Regions from separate parts of the Labrys sp. LIt4 genome, predicted to be linked through region 3. Evidence: predicted binding sites of a transcription regulator. Region 3 holds the regulator's gene; each other region holds the start of a gene.

Region 1 (6,202 bases), 540 kb from region 3:
ATCGGGGTGCCGTCATCCTTCTTGAGGATGCCGCGGCTGAGCATGCGGGTGAGATTGGAATCGTCTTCCGAGTTCCAGCTGTTGGCCGCGGCGTCGGCGGTACCCTGGGCGAGGGCGAGCACGGCATTGTCATGGCTGCCGGCGAAGACGACGGAGGAGAAGAACTTGTCGACGTCGATGCCCTGGCTGTGCAGGCCGAAGCGCGGCGCGTTGTTGCCGGAGGTCGAGTTGGGATCGACCAGGGCCAGCTTCTTGCCCTTGAGATCCTCGATGGTCTTGTAGGGGCTGTCGGCTTTCACATAGATCACGGAGTAGTAGCCGGTGAGGCCGTTGTTGTGGCGGGGAACGGCGACCGGCTCGGTGGCGACGCCGGTGATGATGGCGCGGGCATAGGAAGCCGGGCCATACCAGGCGATCTGGGCAAAGCCGGCGCGCTGGGCCTCGATCACCGCCGCATAGTCGTTGGCGATGTTGAGTTTGACCGGCACGCCGACCTGCTTGGCGATGTAGTCGGCCAGCGGCTGGTAGCGATCATTGGTGGTGGAGGCGTTTTCGGCCGGGATGACGGCGAGCGTCAGTTCCGGATACTGGGCCTTCCAGTCCTCGGCATGGGCGGCGCTGGCGGCAAAGCTCATGGCTGCTGCGGCAAGGCCGAGCAGCGTGCGGCGCGAAAGCATAGGTCTCTCCTGTCGGAAACGATTTGTTCTTGCGGCTCTGAAAGAGAGCGAAGCCGGCCTGTCAGGCGGCGGCGCTGGCAGGGCGAGCCTGACCTGCCCATTTCACGTCGGCATCGGCGTCCATCACCTCGCCGGCCTCGAGGCCGTAAAGATCACGCGCGGCATCGGCCGTCAGCGCCGCGGGGGCCCCGTCGAACACCACCCGGCCGGCGGACATGCCGATCAGGCGGTCGCAATAGCCGCGGGCGAGATCGAGCGAATGGAGGTTGCAGATGACGGTGATGCCGAAATGCTTGTTGATGCGTAAGAGCGCATCCATCACGACCTTGGTATTGCGCGGGTCGAGCGAGGCGATCGGCTCGTCCGCCAGGATGATCGAGGGTTCCTGCACCAGGGCACGGGCGATCGCCACGCGCTGCTGCTGGCCGCCGGACAGGCTGTCGGCACGCTGGCCGGCGAGATTGGCGATGTCGAACTGTTCCAGTGCGGCGAGCGCCATGGCCTTGTCTTCGAGGCCCCAGAGCTGCAGCACGGCGCTGGCCGTCGAGACCTTGTTGAGGCGGCCCATCAGCACGTTGGTGAGCACGTCGAGGCGCCCGATCAGGTTGAACTGCTGGAAGATCATGGCGCAACGCGCGCGCCAGTCCCGCAAGGCCTGCCCGCGCAGGGCCGTGACATCGACGCCGTCGAAGGAGATCGTGCCTTCGCTCGGGTCGACGAGGCGGTTCAACATGCGCAGCAATGTCGACTTGCCGGCCCCCGAACGCCCGATCACACCGATGAAGGCGCCGGGCGCAATTTCCAGATTCACATCGGCGACAGCCGTCTTGCCGCCGAAGCGCCTGGAAACTCCTTTGATCGCCAGCATGAACAGATCCCTTCTCGTGCAGGTTTCCGGAGTCGGTAACGCCGGGCCATTACAGAGGGATGGCAGTTCAATGATGTTTCGGTGACGATCCCCCGCGGATGTCGCGGGCAATTGCGACAGGCCGGGGGCGCAGATCGTTTCTTGTCATGGCGCTGTCGCAGGAGAATGGGAAGCAGGGGGCTTTCCAGCACCGGTGAATTGCCTTGCCAAAACTCAGCCCCACGCCTTTCGTCGACCCGACCGCTTCGATTTCAGCGAGCCGGCTCGGGCGCTACACCGAGGTGGGTCCGCGGACCAGCCTGACCGAAGTCGAGCTCGGCGACTATTCCTATGTCGTCAACGATGCGGACATCGCCTACAGCCATATCGGCCGTTTCGTCTCCATCGCGGCCCATACGCGCATCAATCCGGGCAATCACCCGATGGCCCGAGCAAGCCAGAGCCATTTCAGCTATCGCGCCTCGGCCTATTTCGAAGGCGAGGAGGACGAAGCGGATTTTTTTGCCTGGCGACGGCAGCACGGCGTCGATATCGGCCATGATGTCTGGATCGGCCACGGGGCGATCGTGCTGGCGGGGCGCCGCATCGGCAACGGCGCCGTGGTAGGGGCGGGCGCTGTAGTCACCCGCGACGTCGAGGCCTATGCCGTCGTCGCCGGCAATCCGGCGCGGCCGATCCGCCGCCGTTTCGAGGGCGCGATTGCCGACCGCCTGCAGGCCCTGGCCTGGTGGGACTGGTCGCACGAGGCACTGCGCATGGCCCTTCCGGACTTCCGCAATCTGCGGATCGAGGCCTTCCTCGACAAGTATGAGGCTCTTGCCGTTGAGGGCCTAATCGGTCCATCCTGAGGGCATGGCTGATACATTGCTCCATTTTGAAGATTTCCCCGTCGGCGAGATCGCGACCTACGGGTCGTACAAGCTGACGCGCGAGGCCATCCTCGCCTTCGCCAGGGAATATGACCCCCAGCCGTTTCATCTCGACGAGGAGGCGGCAAAAAGCACCATGCTGGGCGGGCTGGCCGCTTCCGGCTGGCATGCCTGCTGCATTTTGATGCGGCTCAACTGCGATGGCTTCATGTTCAACTCCACCTCGATGGGCGCGCCGGGCATTGACGAGGTCAGGTGGCTGGCGCCGCTTCGGCCGGATGTCACGCTGAGCGTTCGCCGCACGACCCTGGAAGCCCGTGTCTCCAAGAGCCGCCCGGAAATGGGCCTGGTGAAGTTCCTGTTCGAATTGATCGCAGACGACAAGACGGTGGTGACTACCCAGACCGGCTCCATCATGTTCGGCCGGAGGCAGGCGGCATGAAATATTTCGAGGATCTTGCCGTCGGCGATACCGACGAGATCGGCGCCTTCACCTTTTCGGCCGAGAACATCAAGCGCTTTGCGGCCCTCTACGATCCCCAGCCCTTTCATGTCGACGAGGCCGCGGCCGCGGCCAGCCATTTCGGCGGCCTGGTGGCGTCGGGCTGGCAGGTTGCCGCTGTCTGGATGAAGCTCCTGGTGGCACATCAGGAGGTCGAAATCGCCAGGGCGCGCCAGCTCGGCAAGCCGGTGGTCAAGCTCGGCCCGTCACCCGGCTTTCGCAACATGGTCTGGGCCAGGCCAGTGCGCGCCGGCGATACGCTGCGCTACAGCGTGGAAGTCACCGGCAAGAAGGAGAGTGCCTCCCGGCCCGAATGGGGCATCGTCTCCATGCTGAGCTCGGCGCTCAACCAGCATGGCGAGCAGGCCTTCCGCTTCGAAGGCACCGTTTTTTGGGAAAGGCGCGGGTGAGACGCGTCGCTGAGCCGGTCATCAGATCGGCATCGAAGGTGCTGAAGCCGTCAGCCCGGCCGCATAGTTGCTCGAACCCTGTCGGCCGGGCTAAGTAGACGTGCCTTAGCCAGGCCGGGAGGCAAGACTTGGCGAGGCGATCAGCTGGGGCTCCGAAAGGAGCAGAAGGGTTTCTCCCGCCCTCCCAGCACCAGCTCCAAGATATGATGCGATCAGGAGACCTGGTGCGATCGGGAGATCGGCCCGCCCGGTTTGCGCTCCAGCTCCGCATAGAACGCGTAGCCGCGGTAGAGGTCCCTGGTCCGGAGCTGCAGGTCCCCGCGGCTTGCGAGATTCGCCAGAGCTGCGGGCAATGCGGCGATCGGATGGACGTGGAAGCGCGCCAGCCAGGCAAAGAGCGCTCGCTTGAACCAGCGCGGCAGGCCCTCCTGCTGGCCGAAATCCACGATCAGAAGCCGGCCGCCCGGTTCCACGGCTGCAGCGGCCCGCTCCAGCACCGCCTGCCAGTCGGGGATCATCGAGAGCGTATAGGAGATATAGATGCGCTCGAAGCCCTTGCGCCCGAATTGCTCGGGCGAAAAGCGGGTGGCATCGGCCTGGGCCACGGTGACGCGGGGCAGCCCATTGCGGTCCAGCGCATGCCGCGCCGTTTCGAGCATAGCGGTCGAAATGTCGAAGCCGGAGAGCGGCGTGGCGGGATAGCGCCTGGCCACGGCGATGAGGTTGCGGCCGGTGCCGCAGCCGATTTCGAGAATGGCATCGCCGGCGGCCGGCTTGAGCGAGGCGATCAGCTGGTCCCGGCCGAGCAGGTAATATTTGCGCGTGAGATCGTAGATGTAGCGCTGGTGGCGATAGATCCGGTTCATCGCCGCCGCGGCATCGCCTGTCTGCATCTCGATGCTCAATGGAGGGCTCGCAGCTCATAGAGATGGAAGCCGCCATAGATGGCGGAGCGGTCGCGCGCGGTCCAGGCCCGGCACCGCTCGCGGTCATAGGACCACCGCGCCAGCAGGTCGGCGGGAATGCGGCCCGGCAGCAGGCTTTCCTCGGCCGCGGTGCGGAAGATCACGCGGGCGCCGGGACGGGCCGTCCGGGTGATTTCGCTCCACAGCTTGGTGAGGATGACATCGGTCATCCAGTCCTGGGCGTCGAGCAGCACATAAGCGTCGAGACTGGCCGCCGGCTGGGCCTTGAGATGGTCGATCAAATTGACGTGGCGGACCTCGATGCGGTCGGCGCGCCCGCGCACGGCCTCATAGGCGGCCTGCTGGAGATAGGGCGGCACCGGCCCGTCGCCATCGGGCTTGTAGCCGCGGCCGAAGGCCTGCCAGGCGAAGTAATTGTCCTTGAGGTCGAAGTCGCAGGCCAGGCGCTCCAGCCTTTCGCGCAACACGTCGGCGATACCTTCGCCGTCGCCCGCGGCGCCGGCCAGGGCGTCATACTGCTCCGGCGGGATGCCGAGGCCGTAGAGCGAGGCCCTGCGACGGGTAAGCCATTTGATATGCGGGCGATCGAACAGGGGAGCGATGCGCTCGTCGAAGACGCGGCGCTGCTCGGCGAGGTCGCGGGCGGCGAGCAGGTCGGCCGGATCGATGCGGTGCAGCCGCCCGATCAGATGTCCCAAGCCGATGAAACGGCCGAGCAGGCCATAGCGATAGAGGTTCTTGCCGAAATAGCCGATGCGGCGGCGCCCGAGCAGGTCACGGCCGTCCCAATAGGCGCGTGTCTCGGCATCGAGATGGGTGCGCAGCGCCGTCTCGTAGATCGAAATGTTGCGGCGCTGCCCGGCTCGCGCAAAGAAATCGTAGAAGGCGGCATGATCGGGCAGGTGCCGGGCAGCCGCGATCTTGAGGCGGTTGAGTGCGATGTGGTGGCGGTTGAGATCGACGGCGGTGATCGCGGCCGGGCCGGCCTTGAGATAGCTCATCACATTGCAGCCGCCCGAGGCGATGGCGACCAGCCGGTCGTCGGGCTTGAGAGCCAGCGCCTCCATGTCGATCTCGGGATCTTCCCAGATCTGGGCGTAGACGAGGCCGCTGAAAGCCAGGGTGAAGAGCCGGTCCTGCATGCCGCGCAGCGACAATAGCCGGTGATGTTCCACGGCCTGCTTGACATGGCCGTTCCCTGCCTGGCCCTGACCCTTGGCTCGAGCTTGCGCCCCGATGCTGTTCACATCCGTCATCCCCAGCCGCTCCTTTGTCGAATCCAGGTTGCGAGTTGGGAGTCGCGGATAAGACCTTGGGATGACGGGGGGATGACAGGAGTGGGCTAAAGCGACGTGGAGGCAACGGATCCGTCAGGCCGCACCCGTTGCCCCCACACGCTCCTGGCCGAGTGCCGCCGCCATCAGGGTCTGGGTATAGGCCTCGCGCGGCGCATCGAAGATCTGGGCGGTGGCGCCTTCCTCCACGATGCGGCCCTCCTTCATCACGACGACATAGTCGGACAAGGCCCTTACAACCGAAAGGTCGTGGCTGATGAAGAGGTAGGACAGGCCATGCGTCGCCTGCAGCTCGCGCAGCAGTTCGACGATCTGCTTCTGCACCGAGCGATCGAGCGCCGAGGTCGGCTCGTCCAGCACCACCACCTTGGGCTTGAGGATCATGGCGCGTGCGATGGCGATGCGCTGGCGCTGGCCGCCCGAGAATTCGTGCGGATAGCGGTTTCGCGCCATAGGATCGAGCCCGACCTCGGTCAGGGCCTGGACGGCCCGCCTGTCCCGCTCGGCAGCCGACAGGCCGGGCTCATGCACCCTCAAGCCTTCGGTGATGATGGATCCCACGGACATGCGGGGGGAAAGCGAGCCATAGGGGTCCTGGAACACCAGTTGCAGGGCTCGCCGCAGCGGGCGCATCTCGAGCACGCTCGCCCGCGAG
Region 2 (6,202 bases), on a different contig from region 3:
GCCGATCGAAGGAACCGAGATCGGCATCGGCTATCGTTCTGCCGTAAAGCAGGACCTCGATGGTACCCTCCGGACGCCCCTTGCGCGCTTAGGCGTGAAGGCCGACCTGACTTTGCCGGATATGCTGACCGTCGGCATACGGCAGACAGTGACTCCCGACCTTACGCTTTCGGCCGGTTTCGAATGGACCAAATGGAGCGAATTTGGTGTAATTCCCGTCGTCGCGAAGGCAACCGGGACTCAGGTGACGACATTGCCGTTCAAATATGATGACGGCTACTACGTCTCTGTGGGCGGCGAGTATGCCTGGAGTCCCGAACTGACCCTACGCGCTGGCCTCGGCTATGAATGGTCACCGATTTCCGACTTCAATCGAGATCTGCGCTTGCCCGACAGCGACCGTATCCATGCCTCGATCGGCTTGGGTTACAAAGTCAACAACAAGCTTTCGGTGGATTTTGCTTATTCGCACCTGTTTGCTTTGAACGGCGACGTCAAGCTCAATGCCCGCAACCCCCACTATGTGGGACTGCCCTATTTCGGCAAAGTCGATGCTTCGGTCGATATTGTTTCGGCCAGCTTGACCTATCGCTGGGATGATCCGGGCGAACCTAACCAGCCGGGCATCTTCAAGTAAGGCGCCTTGCATTCAACAAAAAGCCTTCGCGCGGGTTTCGGCCGGCGCGAAGGCTTTTTCATGTTGTACATCCCCATCGTTCGACATCCGGCGCCCTTCCTCCCGTCGAGCGGGGAAGGGCGCTGGTCATGCCGCCGGGTGGGGTGGAACGCTCAGGCGCTCCAGGCCACCGTGGTCTGGCGCTGGTCGCCGAGCTTTTCGATGCCGAGCGTCATCACATTGCCGGGCTTGAGATAGCGCGGCGGCTTCATGCCCATGCCGACGCCGGGAGGCGTGCCGGTGGTGATGACGTCGCCGGGTTCCAGGATCAGGAACTGCGAGATATAGTGCACGATGTGGGCGACACCGAAGATCATCGTCTTGGTCGAGCCGGTCTGCACACGCTCGCCGTCCACATCGAGCCACATGGAAAGGTTCTGGACGTCGCCGACTTCGTCCGGCGTGACCAGCCAGGGGCCGAGCGGGCCGAAGGTCGGGCAGCCCTTGCCCTTCATCCATTGGCCGGAGCGCTCGATCTGGTAGGCGCGCTCTGAAACGTCGTTGCAGACGGCATAGCCGGCGACATAGGAAAGGGCATCCTTCTCCTCGACATAGGAGGCGCGGCTGCCGATGATGATGGCCAGCTCCACTTCCCAGTCCGTCTTTTCCGAACCGCGCGGAATAACGACGTCGTCATAGGGGCCGACCACGCAGGACGGCGCCTTGTTGAACAGCACCGGCTCCTTGGGCACCGGCAGATTGCTCTCGGCAGCGTGGTCGGCATAGTTCAGGCCCACCGCGATGAAATTGCCGGGCTGGGCGACGCAGGAGCCCAGGCGCGGATTGCCGGTTACTTCCGGCAGCGAGGCTGGCGCAAGGGCGGCGATCCGGGCCAAAGACTGCGGCGAGAGGGCATCGCCCTTCCAGTCGGCGACATGTGCCGACAAGTCCCTGATCTTGCCATCCGCATCGATCAGGCCGGGCTTTTCCGAGCCCGGCTTGCCATACCGTACCAGCTTCATATGTGGAGTCCTTTGGTCGAGAGCTGCGGCCCTTGAGGGCCGTCCTTGAAATCATCGATCATGAAGGCCGGTCTGCATCGGGCGAGCGCCCGCGACCGGCCGGGGCGGATCATGCCCGATGGAGGGGACCTATCGCAAGTATTGTCTGAGAAATGCGCGCGATTGTTTCCCGGGTGCGCGGACATCCTGCCCGCTCCCGGAGGGGGCGACCTTTGAGGAGGAAGGGCGGGCAGGATGCCCGCGTACCCGACAACGGAAAGCCCGCGCAGCTCGTGCTGCGCGGGCTCCATCAACGCTTCGCGAAGGATGTGCGGCTATCAGGCGGAGTGGCTGTCGCCGCCATTGCGAGCGGCGTTGCGCTCGGCCATGAAGCGGTCGAACTCTTCCTTGTCGCGCGCACGGCGCAGATTGGCGACGAATTCGGCGAAGGCACGGCCTTCTTCCTCCAGGCGCCGGCGTTCCTCTTCCAGGCGGCGCAGCGTCTCGCGGCGATAGTCGTCGAAAGCGGCATTGCCGGTGGCCGACCAGCCATGGCCGGCATGGCTGTGCTGATCACGGGTGAAGCCGGCAAACTCCGCCTTGGCCCGCTCGAAGCCTTCACGCACCTTTTCCCTGGGGAAGCGATCGCCCCAGATGAAATAGGCCAGCGCCGCCAGGCCAAGCGGCCACCAGATCAGAAAGCCGGCGATCACCGCCACGACATGAAGCGGATGCCAACGGCCGCGCGTAGAACAAGAGGTCATTATCCTCTCCCATGTTACAACCCAGCCCTCGACCAATTGGGGGCGGCGACGGGCGGCTTCAAGGGTACAAGCCGAAGTTGTGTCCGATTTAATCTTCAAGGCTCGCCGGGGCTGTCTTGTCCGCCCCTGTCGCAGAGCTGTGGCTGCATTGTCATAAAACCATGAACTGAATCGTGTTTGTGACAACCATGACGGGTCGTCGATCCCGCCGATGCCTGGAGCAGGGCGTGCCACGGCAGGCACCCGCCTTGATCCGGCATTCAGGCCCGAAGCTCGATCCGACGACAGGTCCGGGGCCGGTTGAGGATGGTGCCATGAACAGCGAAAGCGAAGGCACGCGCTATCGAGCGCTCTTTATCTCGGATGTGCATCTGGGGACGCGGGGGTGTCAGGCCGGCATGCTGCTGGACTTCCTGCGGGCCTATGACGCCGAGACGATCTACCTTGTCGGCGACATCGTCGATGCCTGGCAGTTGAAAAGCGGCTGGTACTGGCCGCAGGCCCACAATGACGTGGTGCAGAAGCTGCTGCGCAAGGCCCGCAAGGGCGCGCGCATGGTCTATATTCCCGGCAATCACGACGAGTTCCTGCGCGATTTCCCCGGGCATCATTTTGGTGGCATCGAAGTGATCGAGCAGACCGTGCATGTCGCCGCCGACGGCAAGCGTTATCTGGTGATGCATGGCGATGCCTTCGACGTGGTGGTGCGCCACGCCAAGTGGCTGGCCTTGCTCGGCGACTGGGCCTATGTCACGGCCCTGGGTGTCAATACCTGGCTGAACGCCATTCGCCGGCGCCTCGGCCTCAGCTATTGGTCGCTGTCCGCCTGGGCCAAGCTCAAGGTGAAGAACGCGGTCAGCTTCATCGGCCATTTCGAGGAGACATTGGCCAAGGAAGCCAAGCGGCTGAATTGCGACGGTGTGATCTGCGGCCACATCCATCACGCGACCCTGCGCGATCTCGACGGGGTCACCTACATCAATTCCGGCGACTGGGTCGAAAGCTGCACGGCGATCGTCGAACATTTCGATGGTCGTTTCGAGTTGGTACGCTGGAGTGAACTCGTCCGTCAGGCCAACAAGCCGCCGGCACTCCAGGGCGAGACGCTGATCCCTCAGCGTGCTGCCTGAGCCGGTCGCGTGAAAATCCTGATCGCCACCGATGCCTGGCGCCCGCAGGTGAACGGCGTCGTCCGGTCCCTGGAACAGACGGCGGCGGCTGCGTCGCGGCAGGGTGTCGAAATCGGGTTCCTGGCGCCGGATCGCTTCTGGTCGGTGCCGATGCCCTCTTATCCGGAAATCCGCCTCGCCATGCCGCCGCTCGGAGCGATTGAGCGTCATATCGAGGCCGAGAAGCCGGATTACGTCCATATCGCCACTGAAGGGCCGATCGGACTGCTCACCCGTCGGGCCTGCCTGAAGAAGGGACGCCCTTTCACCACCAGCTATCACACCCGCTTTCCCGAATATCTCGCCGCGCGCGTCCCCGTGCCCCTCGACTGGAGCTATCGCTGGATCCGGCGTTTCCACAATGCCGGGGCGGGTACGATGGTCTCTACCCCGGCCCTCGAACGCGAATTGGCGGGACGGGGTTTCAAGCGGCTGATGCGCTGGTCTCGCGGGGTCGATGCCGAGTTGTACCAGCCAAGGCCGGTGCGCATCTTCGACCTGCCGGGACCGATCTTCCTCTATGTCGGCCGGGTTGCCGTCGAGAAGAACATCGAGGCTTTCCTCGATCTCGACCTGCCCGGCTCGAAAGTGGTGGTCGGCGGCGGGCCGGCCCTGGAGATGCTGCGCTCGCGCTATCCGGCCGTGCATTTTGCCGGCGTGCTGGAGGGAGAGAACCTGGCGAAGGCCTATGCCTCGGCGGATGTCTTCGTATTTCCGAGCCTGACCGATACGTTCGGCATCGTCCTGCTCGAAGCGATGGCCAGCGGCCTGCCGGTGGCAGCCTTTCCGGTGACAGGGCCGATCGACGTGATCAGCACGGGCAAGACCGGCATCCTCGACAATGACCTTGCCGTTGCGGCGCGGGCCTGTCTCGACCTCAAACCCGGGGACGCCCGGGCGGAAGCATTGAAATATTCCTGGGACGCCTGCGCCCGCCAATTCGTCGACAATGTGGTGGATGCCTGCAACCGGGCAAAGACCACGCCAGCGCCGGCCGGAACGGTCAAGCCAGGCCGTGCCAGTCTGCCGGTGTGATACTGGCGCTGAAAGCCGATGCGAGAGCCAATGATGCGGGCAACACTCGGGATCACACCCGCGACAGCAGCAGACGGATCCCGGCCAGGCCGAAGAACAGCGCCAGAGTAACTTCGATCCAGCGCCGTGCCTTCTGATAAAGGCGGACCATGGGGTGGGCGGAAAAGACCAGGGCGTAACCGCCGAAGGTGATCAGCCCGATCACCGCGCAGCCGGCGATGATCGCCGCGGCTGTATATCCTGGGGCATCCGACTTCAGGCCGAGCGACATGATGGCGATCCAAGCCAGGATCGATTTTGGATTGGTCAGATGCAGCATCAGCCCGCGCCGGTAGAGCCGGCGATAGTCGATCGGGCCTCGTTCTTGCCTGGTCTCGTCCTGACCCGCCTTGAAGGCGGAACGGGCCGATTTGACCGCCAGATAGAGGAGATAGAGCCCGCCGCCGATCTTGATGGTGGTGAGGGCATTGGCATAGGCGGCCAGGAGGGTGGATACGCCGGTGGCTGCCAGCACGGCCCAGATCATCGAGCCCGTCATGATGCCGGATGCCAGCACCAGCGCCGGCAGGCGCCCCCGGCCCATCGCCACGCCCATGATGGCCATGTTGCTCGGCCCCGGACTGGCGACAGCGATGGCATAGAGCGCGTAGACCGCGAGCAGGGCATGGAACTGGTGGAACAGGGCGTCACCCATCGCAAATGTCTCACTGTAGGCCGGGCGTGGGCGCATCGGCCGCAGACTGGCCGAGAATAGCGGGGTCCCGCTTCAGCGCAAGCATGGCTTCGGCAGGGCGGCCGTTGCCGCCACCACGAAAAAGGCCCCGAATTCGGGGCCTTTTCCATTCTCAACCAGGCGGTCGAGGGCGATCGTCTTCCCGCCGGCTCAGGTGAGCTTGCCGGCGGCATGCGCCAGGATCGTATAGACCTTGCCGGAATCGGCGGTGAGGTAGGTCCTGGCCATGTTGCCGCTGCGATCCTCGCGGTCCACTTCGGCGATGAGCTGCTCGAACTCCTGGACATAACGGTCCACCGTCGCCTGGAAGTCCGCGTCGCGGCGATAGCGCCGGCGGATTTCCTCGAAGGCCTGCTGGCCTTGCAGCGTATAGAGCCGGCGCGAGAAGGCGTTGCGTTCGCCGCGGCGATAGCGGTCCCAAACCTCGGCGACAGCGTCATGCTCGACCATCTTGGCGATGTCGACCGACAGCGTGTCGAGGGAGGAAGCCATCACGGCCGGCGTGTTGGCCTGGGGGGCCGGCTCGGGCTCCTCGCGAGAGGCGCGGGCCAGCACTTCCGAGAGCCAGCCGGTGCCGCGACGCTCGCCCCGCGCAGGGGGCGCGGCCACGGCGGTGCCGCGGGCCGGAGCGGTGGGCTTCAGCTCCGGCACCGGCGGAAGCGTACCGGCGCGCGGCATTTCCGGCCTGCGGGCGGGGGCCTCGGCCGTCGCTTCGCTGCGCTCGCGCAGCCGGAGCGGGGCGGGGATCGGCCGGTCGGTCGGCTCAGCGATATCGAGCGAGCGGCTGGAGCGGCTGACGATGTCGGCAAGGTCGTTGAGAGCCTGAATCTGCTCGGCCACAACCCGGCGCATGGTGGCAGTGGAGTCCGACGTTTCCTTCGGAA
Region 3 (6,202 bases):
CGATGCTGGCAGCCTATCAGTCCTATACCCAGGCCCTGCAATCGGCCGGGATCCTGCTGGGCTGGAATCGCCTGCGCCCGACGGCGGCGGCCACCTCGGTGCGGATCGCGGATGGCAAGACCCAGGTGCTGAACGGCCCCTATGCCGATACCAGGGAACAGCTGGGCGGTTTCTACCTCATCGATGTGGCGGATCTGGATGCGGCGATCGGCTGGGCGGCGCGGTGCCCGAGTGCTGCCGTCGGCACCATCGAGGTCCGGCCGATATGGGATCCGAAAGACTACTGAGCCGGACGGCCCGGCCGGTGTCCTCAGCGCCCGCCGCCGCGCTTGCCGAAACCGTCGCGCGACGCAGCTATGGACGGCTCGTCGCTCTTCTGGCGGCGCGTTCCGGCGACATTGCGGGCGCGGAGGACGCCCTGGCCGACGCCTTTGCGGCAGCCCTGGAGCATTGGCCGGCGGGCGGAGTGCCTGCCAACCCCGAGGCCTGGCTGCTGACGACGGCTCGCCGCAGGCAGATCGACGCCGCCCGCCGCGCCAAGTTGCGCGGCGAGAAGGCGAACGAGGTTATCCACCATATCGAAACCCTCGCCTCGGGGCAGGGCGAGCGGCATGTCATTCCCGATGAGCGCCTGCGCCTGATGTTCGCCTGCGCCCATCCGGCGCTCGATGTGTCCGTGCGCGCGCCGCTGATCCTCCAGGCGACATTGGGATTCGATGCCGGGGCCATCGCCAGCGCCTTCCTGGTCTCGCCGGCGGCCATGAGCCAGCGGCTGGTGCGCGCCAAGCTCAAGATCAAGCAGGCCCGCATTCCCTTCAGCATTCCCGAGCCCGATGAGTTGCCCGGCCGTCTCGATGCGGTGCTGGAAGCCGTCTACGCCGTCTATGCCGAGGGCTGGGCCGATCCGGAGGGCGCCCAGGCTCGCGAGCGCAATCTGTCGGGGGAAGGCATCTGGCTCGGCCGGCTGCTGGTCTCGCTCCTGCCGGACGAGCCGGAGGTGCTCGGCCTGCTTTCCCTGATGCTGCATGCCGAGGCGCGCCGGGAGGCCCGCCGCGGCAGGTCGGGCGACTATATCCCGCTTGAGCAGCAGGATACGTCGCTGTGGAATGCCGTTCTCATCGAGGAGGCGGAAGCCCTGCTGGCTGAGGCCGGCCGATCCGGGCGGATCGGGCGTTATCAGCTCGAAGCAGCGCTGCAGTCGGCTCATGCGCATCGGCGCATCTGTGCAACCACCGACTGGGCGGCGATCGCGACCCTCTACGAGGCACTGGTGCTGCTGACGGCCTCGCCGGTCGCCGCGATCAACCATGCCGTGGCCCTGGCACGTCTGGATGGGCCGGAGGCAGGCCTTGCCGCGCTCGACGAGGTCGTTCGCGACCGGCGTATCGCCGACTACCAGCCCTATTGGGCGGCGCGGGCGGACCTGCTGGCGCGGGCCGCGCGGCCGCAGGACGCCCGCGACGCCTATTCGCGGGCGATCGGCCTGGAGAGCGACCCCGCCATCCGACGCTATCTGCAGCGGCGGCAGGCGGATCTGGGGGCGTGATCGCGGAGCGGGGGAGCAGGCCGGACACTGAGGCTCACCCTTACACCAAATCGCGAAATCCCGGCCCGTCATTGCGAGCAAGGCGAAGCAATCCAGCAACTCGCAGGCCTGGAGTTCGGGGCTCCTGGATTGCTTCGCTTCGCTCGCAATGACGTTCGATGAGTCGAATTCAAAGCGTACTGCTATTACTCTCTACGTCGCGCAGGCTTTGCGAAACGAAGCGAGTGGGCAATGCCCCGCAAACCGCCCTCAGGACTGCTTGGCGAAGGTCTCGTCGAAGGAATAGCCGGCGCCGCGCACGGTGCGGATCGGATCGATCTCGCGGGTGCGGTTCATCGCCTTGCGCAGACGCCCGACATGCACGTCGACCGTGCGCTCGTCGATATAGACGTCCCGTCCCCAGACGCTGTCGAGCAGCTGTTCGCGCGCGAACACCCGGCCCGGCGCCTGCATCAGGAATTCGAGCAGGCGGAATTCGGTCGGGCCGAGGCGGATCTCGCGATTGCCGCGATGGACGCGCTTGGTCTCGCGGTCGAGCGAGATGTCGCCCGCCTTGAGCAGGGAGGCGACATGGTCGGGCTTGGCCCGGCGCAGCAAGGCGCGCACGCGGGCCGACAGCTCGGGCACGGAGAAGGGCTTGACGACATAGTCGTCCGCGCCGGTGGCGAGGCCGCGCACGCGTTCGGTTTCCTCGCCGCGCGCCGTGAGCATGATCACGGGCAGGCGTTCCGTCTCCGGCCGCATGCGGATGCGGCGGCACAGCTCGATACCGGACAGGCCCGGCAGCATCCAGTCCAACAGAACCAGGTCCGGCACACTTTCGCGCAGGCGGATTTCGGCATCGTCCCCGCGTGCGACGCTGTCCACCTCATAGCCTTCGGCTTCGAGATTGTAGCGCAGCAGCAGGGTCAGCGCTTCTTCGTCCTCGACGATCAGAACTTTGGGAGGCATGGCCTATCCCTTGTTATTTAGCCGGCACAGGAAGGTCGACGAGATCGGTGCTGTTGTCCGCCTTGGGCCGCTCGCCGGCCGGCGATTCACCGGTCACGAGATAATGGACCGTCTCGGCGATGTTGGTGGCGTGGTCGCCGATGCGCTCGATGTTCTTGGCGCAGAACAGAAGATGGGTGCAAAAGCCGATATTGCGCGGATCTTCCATCATATAGGTCAGCAATTCGCGGAACAGCGAGGTGTACATCGCGTCGATCTCGCCATCGGAACGCCAGACGGAGAGGGCCTCGTCGACATTGCGCTGGGCGAAGGCATCGAGCACCTGCTTGAGCTGCTCGAGTACCAGATCGGCCATGTGATCGAAGCCGCCGAAGAGCTGCGTCGGCTGGATATGGCCATGGATCGCCACCACGCGCTTGGCGACGTTCTTGCCGAGGTCGCCGATACGCTCGAGGTCGTTGGCCACGCGCAGGGCCGAGACGATCTCGCGCAGGTCGAGCGCCAGTGGCTGGCGCTTGGCGATCACCAGGATGGCGCGGTCCTCGACCTGGCGCTGCAGCTTGTCGATCGCGGCGTCGAGTTCGATCACCGCCTTGGCGCGCTGGGTATCGCGCTTGAGCAGGGCCTCGACGCTGTCGGCTACGCTCTTTTCGGCATAGCCACCCATTTCGGCGATCATGTTGCGCAGTTCGCGCAGTTCCTGATCGAAGGATGTAACGATATGGTCGGACATGCCGCCTCCAAATGAATTCGACGCTGGCCGGGGATCAGCCAAAGCGGCCGGTGATGTAGTCCTGCGTACGGCTGTCGTTCGGGGTGGTGAACATCTTGTTGGTCTGGCCGACCTCGATGAGGTCGCCCAGATAGAAGAAGGCCGTGACATCCGCGCAACGCGCCGCCTGCTGCATATTGTGCGTGACGATGACGATGGTGAAGTCCCGCTTCAATTCGTCGATCAGTTCCTCGATCTTGGCGGTCGAGATCGGATCGAGAGCGGAGGTCGGTTCGTCCAGCAGCACGACTTCGGGTTTCACCGCGATGGTGCGGGCGATGCACAGGCGCTGCTGCTGGCCGCCGGACATGCCGAGCGCCGAAGCGTGCAGGCGATCCTTCACTTCGTTCCACAAGGCGGCCTTGGTGAGGCACCATTCGACGCGCTGGTCCATCTCCGCCTTGGAGATCGACTCATGCAGGCGCACGCCGAAGGCGATGTTGTCATAGATCGACATCGGGAAGGGCGTGGGTTTCTGGAACACCATGCCGATGCGTGCGCGCAGCACCGCCGGATCGATCTCCTTGCCGATGACGTTCTGGCCGTCGAGCAGCACGCGGCCCTTGGCGGTCTGCCCCGGATAGAGGTCGTACATGCGGTTGAGCACGCGCAGCAGGGTGGACTTGCCGCAGCCGGAGGGGCCGATCATGGCGGTGACGTGGCGGTCCATCATGTCGAGATTGATGCCTTTGAGGGCATGCTTCTCGCCATAGTAGAAGTCGAGGTTTTCGACCTTGAGCTTCACGGTCGCAGCCGGATCGACGAGGGGGCGTTCGGCAACCGCGATGGAGGCTTGGGGGGGAGCGGACATGGGAGCACTCATTTCTTGGGAGCGAGCACGAAGCGGGTCAGGATGTTGAGCGCCAACACGCCGGCGGTGATGAGGAGGGCGCCGCTCCAGGCCACCGAGACGGCCTTGGGATCGGGATAGGGCGCGAGCTGGTAGATGGCGGCCGGCAAGCTGGCGAAAGCCTTGCCGAGGTCGAGCGACCAGTTGGAATTGCCGAAGGCGGTGAGCAGCAGCGGTGCCGTCTCGCCGGCGGCGCGGGCCAGCGCCAGCAGGATGCCGGTGACGATGCCGGTGCGGGCCGAGCGCCAGGTCACGAACATGATGACCTTCCACATGGGCGATCCCAATGCGAACGCGGCCTCACGCAGGCTGATCGGCACCAGGGCCAGCATGTCCTCGGTGGTGCGGACCACCACCGGCAGCACGATGATGGCGAGGGCGACCACGCCGGCCCAGCCGGAAAAGCCGCCGGTCGTCACCACGATCATCTGATAGACGAACAGGCCGATCAGGATCGATGGCGCAGAGAGCAGGATGTCGTTGATGAAGCGCACTGCGTCGGCGAACTTGCTGCCACGGCCGGCTTCGGCGAGGAAGGTCCCGGCCATGATGCCGATCGGGGCGCCAAGGAGCAGCGCCAGCAGCACCATGGTGAGCGAGCCGACGATGGCGTTGCGCAGGCCGCCATCGGCCATGTCCTTGGTGAAGAGGTCGAGCGTCAGCGACGGCAGACCCTCGCGCAGCAGCGTGTAGAGGATCCAGGCGAGCGCCAGCAGGGAGACCGCGGCAAAGCCGGTGGAAACGGCCTTGTAGAGATAGTCGACGGTGCGGCGGCGGGCGAGGCGGGAGCTGCTATGGACGATATTGGCCATGATATTCTCCCTTACTTGGCGTTGGTGCGCACGAGCATGCGGGAGATCGCAAGCACGATGAAGGAAATCACGAAGAGCACGAAGCCCAGCTCCAGCAGCGACTGGCTGCGCAGGGAGCCGGCGGGGGCGTCCGGAAATTCGTTGGCGATGGTGGAAGCGATGGTGGCGCCGGAGGAGAACAGCGACGCCGATATGCGGTTGGCGTTGCCGATCACGAAGGTCACCGCCATGGTCTCGCCAAGGGCGCGTCCGAAGCCGAGCATGACGGCGCCGACCAGAGCCGTGCGGCCATAGGGCACCGAGACGTTGCGGAAGACCTCATAGGTGGTGGCGCCGACGCCGTAGGCCGATTCCTTCAGCATGGCGGGCACGGATTCGAGGATTTCGACGAACATCGCGGTGATGAAGGGGATGATCATCAGGGCGAGGATGATGCCGGCGGTGAGCATGCCGGCGCCATTGGTCGGCCCCTTGAAGAGATAGCCGAGCACGGGCACGTGGGAGAGCACCGAGATGATCGGCGGGTAGATCGTGCTCGCCAGGATCGGCGCCACGATCAGCGAGCCCCACATGCCGAAGATGATCGAGGGCACGGCGGCCAGGAGCTGGATGGCGATGCCGATCGGCCGACGCACGCTCTGCGGCGCGATCTCGGTCAGGAAGAAGGCGATGCCGAACGACATCGGCAAGGCTATGAGCAGGGCGAGAAAACCGGTGAACAGCGTGCCGTAGATCATCACGGCCGCGCCGAACTTTTCGGTAACGGGATTCCAGGCCGCGGACCAGTAGAAGCTGGGGCCGAAATGGGCGAGCGCAGGCCAGCCGCCATAGAAGAGCAGCACGACGATCGAGCAGAGCAGGATCAGCACCAACGCGCCGCAGCCATAGAGCGCGGCCTTGAAGATGGGATCCAGATTGGCGCCCGGCACGGTCTTGGCGCCCGGCGAGGGCGACCCTTGCGCGACCTTTGCCTGCGAGGCCGAGGGGTCCAGCGAAGTGTCGGCGATGGCGCTCATAGCGAGTTTCCGGCCTGTGATACGGTCAAAGGAACGGCCCGGCATTGCACAGTCGAGGCAATGCCGGGCCGGATCGGCTTATTCGTAGACGGCCTTGCCGTCAGCCTTCACTTCGCTCTTCCAGGCGGTGCGAACGGTGTCGATCACCTCCTTGGGGAGCGGGATGTAGTGCAGCTTTTCAGCCGTGGCGGCACCGTCCTTGTAGGCCCAGTCGAAGAACTTCATGACCTCGGCCGACTGCTTGGCATCCTTGGG

Evidence for each region. The regulator PhoB, encoded in region 3, activates phosphate uptake and scavenging genes when phosphate is short. The targets are predictions, from matches to a motif close to TGTCATNNANCTGTCAT.
Region 1: a site for PhoB is predicted at 1,688-1,704, ahead of phnC (phosphonate ABC transporter ATP-binding protein). Genes of this name have one in related genera too.
Region 2: a site for PhoB is predicted at 2,531-2,547, ahead of J8I29_RS26295 (UDP-2,3-diacylglucosamine diphosphatase). Genes of this name have one in related genera too.

Annotation. Positions count from the first base shown of each region.
Region 1 is NZ_JAGIPY010000001.1:563,820-570,021, forward strand. Features, by position in the region: gene phnD (phosphonate ABC transporter substrate-binding protein) at 1-677, opposite strand, end outside; gene phnC (phosphonate ABC transporter ATP-binding protein) at 739-1,545, opposite strand; gene J8I29_RS02650 (chloramphenicol acetyltransferase) at 1,743-2,393, shown strand; gene J8I29_RS02655 (MaoC family dehydratase) at 2,398-2,856, shown strand; gene J8I29_RS02660 (MaoC family dehydratase) at 2,853-3,326, shown strand; gene J8I29_RS02665 (class I SAM-dependent methyltransferase) at 3,539-4,219, opposite strand; gene J8I29_RS02670 (DUF3419 family protein) at 4,228-5,508, opposite strand; gene J8I29_RS02675 (ABC transporter ATP-binding protein) at 5,623-6,202, opposite strand, start outside.
Region 2 is NZ_JAGIPY010000021.1:22,221-28,422, reverse strand. Features, by position in the region: gene J8I29_RS26310 (outer membrane protein transport protein) at 1-637, shown strand, start outside; gene J8I29_RS26305 (fumarylacetoacetate hydrolase family protein) at 790-1,638, opposite strand; gene J8I29_RS26300 (DUF2852 domain-containing protein) at 1,956-2,381, opposite strand; gene J8I29_RS26295 (UDP-2,3-diacylglucosamine diphosphatase) at 2,696-3,511, shown strand; gene J8I29_RS26290 (glycosyltransferase family 1 protein) at 3,521-4,585, shown strand; gene J8I29_RS26285 (LysE family translocator) at 4,638-5,279, opposite strand; gene J8I29_RS26280 (hypothetical protein) at 5,469-6,202, opposite strand, start outside.
Region 3 is NZ_JAGIPY010000001.1:26,181-32,382, forward strand. Features, by position in the region: gene J8I29_RS00105 (YciI family protein) at 1-287, shown strand, start outside; gene J8I29_RS00110 (DUF6596 domain-containing protein) at 305-1,546, shown strand; gene phoB (phosphate regulon transcriptional regulator PhoB) at 1,796-2,497, opposite strand; gene phoU (phosphate signaling complex protein PhoU) at 2,511-3,230, opposite strand; gene pstB (phosphate ABC transporter ATP-binding protein PstB) at 3,265-4,080, opposite strand; gene pstA (phosphate ABC transporter permease PstA) at 4,089-4,931, opposite strand; gene pstC (phosphate ABC transporter permease subunit PstC) at 4,943-5,947, opposite strand; gene pstS (phosphate ABC transporter substrate-binding protein PstS) at 6,026-6,202, opposite strand, start outside.